Regions from separate parts of the Rhizobium sophoriradicis genome, predicted to be linked through region 3. Evidence: predicted binding sites of a transcription regulator. Region 3 holds the regulator's gene; each other region holds the start of a gene.
What was found. Region 3 encodes LexA, which represses DNA repair genes until DNA is damaged. Its sites were predicted from a motif close to TGTTCNNNNTGTGTTCNG; they were not measured.
Positions count from the first base shown of each region.

Region 1: a site for LexA is predicted at 1,081-1,098, ahead of N2597_RS13535 (ribonuclease T2 family protein). Genes of this name have one in related genera too.
Region 2: a site for LexA is predicted at 1,056-1,073, ahead of recA (recombinase RecA). Genes of this name have one in related genera too.
Region 4: a site for LexA is predicted at 1,195-1,212, ahead of N2597_RS23040 (ImuA family protein). Genes of this name have one in related genera too.

Region 1 covers NZ_CP104152.1:2,716,019-2,718,220, forward strand. Annotated here, with positions in the region: gene ettA (energy-dependent translational throttle protein EttA) at 1-227, opposite strand, end outside; gene N2597_RS13535 (ribonuclease T2 family protein) at 326-1,066, opposite strand; gene N2597_RS13540 (alpha/beta fold hydrolase) at 1,290-2,202, shown strand, end outside.
Region 2 covers NZ_CP104152.1:2,045,068-2,047,269, reverse strand. Annotated here, with positions in the region: gene N2597_RS10305 (carbohydrate kinase family protein) at 14-958, opposite strand; gene recA (recombinase RecA) at 1,188-2,202, shown strand, end outside.
Region 3 covers NZ_CP104152.1:1,679,529-1,681,730, forward strand. Annotated here, with positions in the region: gene N2597_RS08530 (ComEC/Rec2 family competence protein) at 1-545, shown strand, start outside; gene lexA (transcriptional repressor LexA) at 526-1,245, opposite strand; gene N2597_RS08540 (VOC family protein) at 1,442-2,202, shown strand, end outside.
Region 4 covers NZ_CP104153.1:226,957-229,158, reverse strand. Annotated here, with positions in the region: gene N2597_RS23045 (Y-family DNA polymerase) at 1-469, opposite strand, end outside; gene N2597_RS23040 (ImuA family protein) at 390-1,151, opposite strand; gene N2597_RS23035 (hypothetical protein) at 1,325-1,591, shown strand; partial or broken gene dinB (DNA polymerase IV) at 1,588-2,202, shown strand, end outside.

The sequences.
Region 1 (2,202 bases), 1.0 Mb from region 3:
TGCTCGAGATAGCCGACCGTGGCACCCTCGGCCAGCCAAGCTTCGCCGGTATACTCCTTGTCCTGGCCGGCAATGATGCGCAGCACAGTGGATTTACCGGCGCCGTTCGGCCCGAGGATGCCGATCTTGGCATCCGGGTAGAAGGAAAGGTGGATGTTCTCCAGGATCTTCTTGTTGCCATAGGCCTTGTTGAGGCCGGACATATGATAGATGAATTGACGTGCCATGCTGCGCTGCTCCGGGCGGGAAACTTCGTTTCGTGCCGCTATGTAGGCGAAACAGCGCCTGTGGGCAACGCCGAAACCCGGTTTAGGCAGGATTCCGGTCAGAAGCCCGCCGCATCCACGACACCTTCATCGCAGCCGAAAGAGGTCTTTCCCGCCCCCTGGATCAGATCGGCAAGGCCGGCGCTTTTCGCCGACGCCGATCCGGCAGCCTCCGAAAGCCCGATCGTCAGGCCGCTGATCATCTTGACATTGCCGGCCCGCCGGCAGCTCATCTTGACGCGGTCGCCGGCGCCCGGCCCGAAGCTCTTGTCGAAAGCCGCCTTGATCGCCTCGGCCTTGACCGGTTTGCCGATATTGGCAGCGAAAAGCTCGCGCACCGCCGACGCGTTGAGCCCACCCAAGAGATGCACGCCGACGCCAAAATAATCCTCGGCGCTCATTTTCGTGCAGGTGCCGTGCTTCGTCCATTCATGCCGTTCCAGGCCGGACTGCGTGCCGGGCATCGCCTTTACCAGCGCCGCCTGCGTCTCGGCGGAAAGCGTGACCTGAGGCAAGCTAGCCCATTTGCCATCCTTGTCAGCGGCCTTCTGATCGTCGCTGACGCCGCAATAATTCTGCCGCATCGGCCAAAGCCCGTGCAGCGAGAAGTTCGTCGCGTCATGGCGTTCGCCGGTCTGGCTTGCGCATTCAGCCTTCTTCTGGTTCGTCTGGCAGAAGGCGGGCTGCCAGCTCGCCGCAAGAATGAAACGGGTGCGCCCGTCGGCCTGCTGCGCCATGGCGGCGCCGGCAAGGGCCATCGATACGGCGAATGTCAAGGTACGCAACTGCATGCTGCTCATTTCAGCCCCCATAGAAGAACAATGCAGGAACAGATAAGCACAAAGAGTAAACGTCAGCAACCCTGAATCGCAATATTCCTGTAATTTGTTATCAATTGCGTCAAACGATTTAAAGTCACACCAAGGACGCTTTGTCACTTTGAGTTGAAGCATAATTGCTCAAATCGATTTCGCTTTGCGGAATTATGCGCTAGCGATCTGCTCTGCGGCTGGAAGGATCCGAATGTTTTCTGAAACGCAATGGCTCTCCGTGCCGGGAGCATCGCTGGCCTATCACCATGCCGAGGCCAGCGGCCCCGCATGCGGCATTCTGTTGATATCGCATGGCCTGGCGGAGCACTCGAAGCGGTATCGCCGCTTTGCCGAGGCGATGGCGGCGCGCGGCTATCACGCCTATGCCCATGATCACCGCGGCCACGGTGAGACGACGGCGCCGGATGCCCCGATCGGCCGCTTCGCACGACGCGATGGCGTCGAACGGGTGATCGGCGACATCATTGCCATGCGCGCTCACGCGGCCTCGCGCCATCCCGGCCTGAAGGTCATCCTCTTCGGCCATTCGATGGGCGGTCTCATCGCGCTCAATACCGCCGTCACCGCTCCGGCCGACTTCGACGCTGTCGCCGTGTGGAATTCCAATTTCGCCGTCGGCCTTGCCGGCCGCGCGGCCCAGGCGATCCTCACCGCCGAGCGCATGCTGAAAGGCTCGGACGTGCCGAGCGGCCTCCTCCCGAAACTCACTTTCGCCGCCTGGGGCCGGTCCATCGCCGACCGCCGCACGGAATTCGACTGGCTTTCGCATATTCCCGAGGAAGTCGACAAATATGTCGCCGACCCTCTTTGCGGCTTCGACGCCTCGGTTTCGCTCTGGCTCGATGTCTTCGAACTAACCTTTCGCGCACCGCAAAGGATCCATCTCGACCGGCTGCGGCGCGACTTGCCGATCCATCTGGTCGGCGGCGCAGAAGATCCGGCGACCGAGCGTGGAAAAGCCGTAGCCTGGCTGTCAAACCATTTGAAAGGCCAGGGCTTCTCCCGTATCAGCACTGAGATATATCAGGACATGCGGCACGAAACGCTGAATGACACCGGCGCAGATGCAGCCATTGCCGCCTTCGCCGACTGGTGTGACGGCG
Region 2 (2,202 bases), 370 kb from region 3:
TCATTTGGCCGCTTCAATGCAGAATTCTGATCTCGGGAACAAGGGCAAGCGCCTCATTCAGCAGATCCGGCGTCAGATTTTCGTTGACCGCATGCGGCGACTGTACAGTCAGCGCTGCTGCCGCGGTGCCGTGGCGGACGGCTTCATCGAGCGGCAGTCCATGCATCAGGGCGGCGAGGGTGCCGGCGGCAAGGGAATCGCCGGCGCCGGTGACATCGGCGAGGGTCTCGGCGATCGGCGGCTGCAACGTCACGGCGCGGCCGTCGCAAAAAGCGACCAGCTCGCGCTGGCCGCGGGTGACGACGGCGCTGCGGATGCCGATTTCTTTTAGAAGCGGCGGCCAGCCGCCGGCGTCGTCCGGCCGTTCACCGGCAAGGGCAGCGGCTTCGGCCTCGTTCAGGAACAGGTAGTCGATATCCGCGATGCAGGATTTCAGCCTGGCGACCTTAGCCGGCGAAATGGCGATCGCCGCGACGGGCTTGGCCAGCGACCGTGCCTTGGCGACGATTGCCGCGATCGTCTCTTCCGGCAGATTGGCATCGAAAAGGATGAGATCATGCGCGGCGAAGGCTTCGCGCACCCAGCGGATGGATAGACGCCGCGGCACGAAGAAGCGGTAGAGATCCATGTCGGCAAGGGCGATCACCAGGTTGCCGTCCCTCTCGATGATCGCGGTGTAGCTCGGTGTCTTGCGGTCGAGGAAAACGAAGGGCCGGTCGTCGATGCCGGCGAAATCGGCGGCTTCGCCGACCATCTCGCCGATGGGGTCGCCGCCGCGGGGCGAAATCATCGTCACCTGAAAACCGAGCCTTGCAAGGTTGCGCGCCGCATTGAAGCCGCCGCCGCCCGGCTCCTCGAACCAGGTGCCGGGATTGCTGGCGCCCGGTGCCGTTTCCCCGGAAATGCGGCCGCGCCGGTCGATATGGGCGCCGCCGAGAACAAGAATCTTTTTCTTCATTTCAACCGCCTTCCGACGCCCGCAAGCGCGAATCGAGACGGTGCCGCCTGACGCGACCAAGCCGCCGCATCTGGCCTAAGCCGTTGCTTTGCATCGATAAAACAAATATAGAACACGAGCTGTTTTACCTTTTTCTTTCAATCGTTTGATCGCCTATTGCGAGTATGGAACAAATAGGGTACAAACTCGACATTGCTTGGGCGGCTTCAATAACCTAAAGGTGGATCAGATGTCTCAGAATTCATTGCGGCTGGTAGAGGACAAATCGGTGGACAAAAGCAAGGCGCTTGAAGCGGCACTCTCACAGATAGAGCGGTCGTTCGGCAAGGGCTCGATCATGAAACTCGGTTCCAACGAGAACGTCATCGAAATCGAGACGATTTCGACGGGTTCGCTTGGGCTCGATATCGCGCTTGGCGTCGGCGGCCTGCCGAAGGGCCGCATCATCGAAATCTACGGGCCGGAAAGCTCGGGCAAGACAACGCTTGCGCTGCAGACCATTGCGGAAGCGCAGAAGAAGGGTGGCATCTGCGCCTTTGTCGACGCCGAACATGCGCTCGATCCCGTCTATGCCCGCAAGCTGGGCGTCGATCTCCAAAACCTTCTGATTTCGCAGCCCGATACCGGCGAGCAGGCGCTTGAGATCACCGATACGCTGGTGCGCTCCGGCGCCGTCGACGTTCTGGTCGTCGACTCGGTCGCCGCACTGACGCCGCGCGCCGAAATCGAAGGCGAAATGGGCGACAGCCTTCCAGGCCTGCAGGCGCGCCTGATGAGCCAGGCGCTGCGCAAGCTTACCGCCTCGATCTCCAAGTCGAATACCATGGTGATCTTCATCAACCAGATCCGCATGAAGATCGGCGTCATGTTCGGTTCGCCGGAAACGACGACGGGCGGCAATGCGCTGAAATTCTATGCCTCCGTGCGCCTCGACATCCGCCGCATCGGCTCGGTCAAGGAGCGCGAAGAGGTGATCGGCAACCAGACCCGCGTCAAGGTCGTCAAGAACAAAATGGCGCCTCCCTTCAAGCAGGTCGAATTCGACATCATGTATGGCGAAGGCGTATCGAAGACCGGCGAACTTGTCGATCTTGGCGTCAAGGCCGGGATCGTGGAAAAGTCGGGCGCCTGGTTCTCCTATAACAGCCAGCGTCTCGGCCAGGGCCGCGAAAACGCCAAGACCTTCCTGCGCGACAACCCGGATCTCGCCCGCGAGATCGAGCTGGCGCTGCGCCAGAATGCCG
Region 3 (2,202 bases):
GTGAAAACCCGCCGGACTTCATCTTCGACCAGTGGCAGAGAGCGCTGGTCCTGCCGACGCACCACCCGCCGAAGATGCTGGATGGCCCTGCCATCCCGCCGCAGGGTGAGGACCGCCGCCTCAGGCTTTCCCGCGATCAGCAGAATGAGGCGAGGACGGCAATGATGGCCGCCGCAGCCGGCGGTGAGGCAAATCGTTTTTCCTGCGTCAAGAAAGCCTGGTGTATCGCCAGGCTCGGCAATGGCCATGTCGTCGCCGTCATCGACAATGCCGCCTATCTCGGCCCGGCCTGCGACGCCAGCGAGATTGTCGTGACCGCGGTGCGCCTGCGTTTCGACCGCTGCCACTCGGGTGCGACACTCTTCACCGGCGAGACGCTGCGCAGGACCGGTTCCGTCGAATTGCGTTTTGCGCAGACAGGCCCCGAGGTCGCAACCGCATTCGATACCTTGTCGCGTCCATGGATGCGCCATCGCGCCTATGATTGGCGCAAAGACGCTTTTACCGAATCAGCCCCGTTGGCTGTCAGTGATAGCGGCGAATGAGGCCGACCAGCTTGCCCTGCACCTTGACCCGGTCAGGCCCGAAGATGCGGGTCTCGTAAGCCGGGTTGGCGGCTTCGAGGGCGATCGAGGCGCCCTTGCGGCGAAAGCGTTTCAGCGTCGCTTCCTCGTCGTCGACGAGCGCAACGACGATATCGCCGGGGCTTGCGGTGCTGCCGTTGCGGATGATCACGGTGTCGCCGTCGAAGATCCCGGCGTCGATCATCGAATCGCCCTTGACCTCCAGCGCGTAATGTTCGCCCGAGCCGAGCATATCCGCAGGAACGACGATGTCGTGCGTATTGTTCTGGATCGCCGAGATCGGCACGCCGGCGGCGATCCGGCCCATGACCGGCACGGAGACAGAGCTGCCGTTGTCGGCGATCGGCTTTGCGGCAGCGGGGGCGGCGACCGGCTGGGGCTTGCCGAGGCTGCCTTCGATAACGCTCGGTGAAAAACCGCGGCGCGGCTGAAGACTGGGGCTATAGGCCTCCGGCAGCTTGATCACTTCCAAGGCCCGGGCCCGGTTCGGTAGGCGGCGAATGAAACCACGTTCCTCCAGCGCCGTGATCAGGCGATGAATGCCGGATTTCGAGGCGAGATCCAGGGCATCCTTCATCTCGTCGAAAGAGGGAGGAACGCCGGATTCCTTCATGCGCTCATGAATGAAAAGGAGAAGCTCCTGTTGTTTGCGCGTGAGCATCGACGTCAGACCCCTGATTGAAACAAATCCAGAACGGACCCTATATGTTCCATATGTGTTCCGCAAGTAGCTAAATTTCCGTAAAACTTCGCGCCAACTCGTCCAGATTTTTATTTTCATTCGCCGGATTGGCGCACATGTCTTGCATTGGGAATGGGGCTGTCGCACATCTCTTTGACGTGTCAGGAGGGGTCCTATGATCGCACATTCCGCCAAGCCGCACCCGCTGGATCATGTCGTGCTGCCCGTCGTCAATATCGATCTGGCGCGCGAAAGGCTCGGGAAGCTCGGCTTTACCGTCGCCGCCGATGCGCGCCATCCGTTCGGAACGGAAAATGCCTGCGTCTTTTTCGCCGACAAGACCTATATCGAGCCGCTCGGCGTGGCGAGCGTCGAGGAGAGCGAGGCGGCGGCCCGTCAGGGGAATGTCTTCATCGCCCGCAATCGTGCCTTTCGCTTCCGCTGCGGCGAGGAGGGGCTTTCGGCGCTGGCCTTCCTCACCGAGGATGCCGGCCTCGATCATCGGCGATTCGTCGGCAACGGCGCGAGTGCCGGCGAGATGCTGCAGTTCAGCCGGCCGATGCGGATGCCAGACGGTTCCGAAAGCGTCGGCAGCTTCAAACTGGCCTTTTCAGGAGATCTGCGCGCGCCCGACTTCTTTCTCTTCACCTGTCAGCGCATCAACTCCTTCCCGGCCGATCGCGCGGCGCTGGAGGCGCATGCCAACGGCGTGACGGGCATTGCCGAGATCGCGCTTTGTGCGCCGGAGCCGGTTGCGTTTGCCGCCTTCGTTGGTCTTGCGGTCGGGCAAACGGCGGTGGAAAAAACCGGTTTCGGTATGAATATCGCGGCATCGAATGCCAAGATCAGCCTGATGACGCCGGAAGGGCTGGAGGCCTATTTCGAGCTTGTCGTCTCCTCCGCCGATCGTGGTCTGCGCGGCCGGGCAATCCTCTT
Region 4 (2,202 bases), on a different replicon from region 3:
TTGACCGGGCGAGCGCATGAGCAGCGCCCCATGTGTCGGCGATCGCCGCTCGCGCTGAAAGACCGCGGCCGCGGAAGCGGTTCACAAGACCCGAGAGCATCAGCTCCTCGCCACCCTGCAGATGATCGGCGCCTTCGGTGTCCATGACGATACCATCAGGAGGATCCATGGCTACGACGGGAGAATATTGCGACAGGGACCAGAGCGTCAGCCGTTCAAGTGTTGCGAGGTCGGCGGCCGGATCGGCATCGATCATCATCAGCCCCTGGACCAGCGCCTGCGCCTTGGCGACCGGCATGCCGACGCGCAACCCGAGTTTGAGAGCTGCCTGATCGGCCGCCGCAACCCATCGCTTCGACCCGCTCCTGGCGATCACCACCAGCGGCATGTCAGGAGCGAGCGAAGGATCGGCGCGCCTGATCCGGTCGGTCGGCAGTGTCGGAAGAAAGACAGATACGACCCTGGCCATCACATGCTCCGATAATGAATTCTCCTCCCTCGCCTGCCCTGACCCGCATCAGTTCTGCCAGCCAGCGCGCGCGGCCGATACCCGGCACGGGGAGCGGCTCGGACGGCAGCACCGAGATCCGCCAGCGGGTCGCCGCGGCCGTCGGCATCCCGAAATCGGAGGCTTCCGTCTGGCGCCGCCACCGGCGGATCACCAGCCCCAATGTGCCGGACTTTTCCGCCGCAAGCTGCAGCCGGCGCGAAGCCGTCATCGGCAGGCGTACCAGCTCGGCGACGACGGCGCCGAGGCCGCCATAGCGCAAAGCCTCTTCGAAGCTTGCGAGCACCGTCTCTTCCTTGTCGCATTCGACGAAGATGACGCGATCGGGGTGGAGTCCGACCTGGGCGAGCGCGGGAAAGAACAGATCGAAGCGTGTGAGGCACCAGACCACCTTGCCGGTGGTCCGCGCCGCGATGCCGCCGATGAAGAGGGCCGCAGCTGCGCCGTCGATCGCTCCGTTCCCGCCCCCAGCGACTTCATGCAGCGCGCCATAGGCCAAACCACCTCCCGGCAGCTGCGCATCGATCTCGCTCACCCCGAACGGCAGGAAGCTGCGACGGCGCAAACTCGCTCCTTCCAGGCTGGCGATTGTCTCGCGCAACGCGTAGAGGACGGCATTCGAAGTGGCGACTGATGTAGTCATAATCTCCTTGCGGCAACCCGCTTTGACTTGAGAAAATGCGATATGTTCTTTATTTGTTCTCAAAGCGCAAACGAGTCAATGCACAGCAAGCGCGCTCAAGTTGAGCGCGAACACCGGCCTGACGGATTCCGTGAATGGATTCAATCCCGTGGCCGGATTGGGAATTTTTTCACATGGTCCAACCCGGCCCGTTGAGTGATCTGAGACTGAAGGATTATCGTGAGCCGGTTATCGCATTCAGCTGCCGGCGATGCGACCGCCATGGCGCAATCGAGCGCAAGCTGTTGGTGAAAGCGTTCGGCGGCGATGTAAGCTTGGCGGTACTCCGCCGGCGGATGGCCATGGGCTGCGAGCGCATGCAAACGCCCGAGGGCGACAAATGCGGCGCGCACTTCCCATGTCTGGGGGACACAGACGGTCCTGATGGAAGCCAGTCATGACAAATGATGAAGGTCACGAGCGGCCGCGCAAGATCGTTCACGTCGACATGGATGCCTATTACGCGTCGGTCGAGCAGCGCGATAATCCCGAATTGCGCGGCAAACCGATTGCCGTCGGCGGATCGGCCGCCCGCGGCGGCGAGCTATGAGGCGCGCGCCTATGGCGTTCATTCGGCAATGCCGTCGGTCACCGCGAAGCGCAAATGCCCAGACCTGATTTTCGTGCCGCCGCGCTTCGACGTCTACAGGGCGGTGTCGCAGCAGATCCGTGAGATCTTTGCAGAATATACGCCGATGATCGAGCCGCTGTCGCTTGACGAGGCCTATCTCGACGTCACCCAGAACCACAAGGGCATGGAAATCGCCACTGAGATCGCGCTGGAGATCCAGGCCAAGATCAAGCAGGTCACCGGGCTCAACGCCTCGGCCGGCATCTCCTACAACAAGTTCCTCGCCAAGATGGCGAGCGACCTCAACAAGCCCAACGGCCAGGCTGTCATTACGCCGCGCAATGGGCCGGCTTTCGTCGAAGCCCTTCCCGTCAAGAAATTCCATGGCGTCGGCCCGGCGACGGCGGAAAAGATGCACCGGCTCGGAATCGATACTGGCGC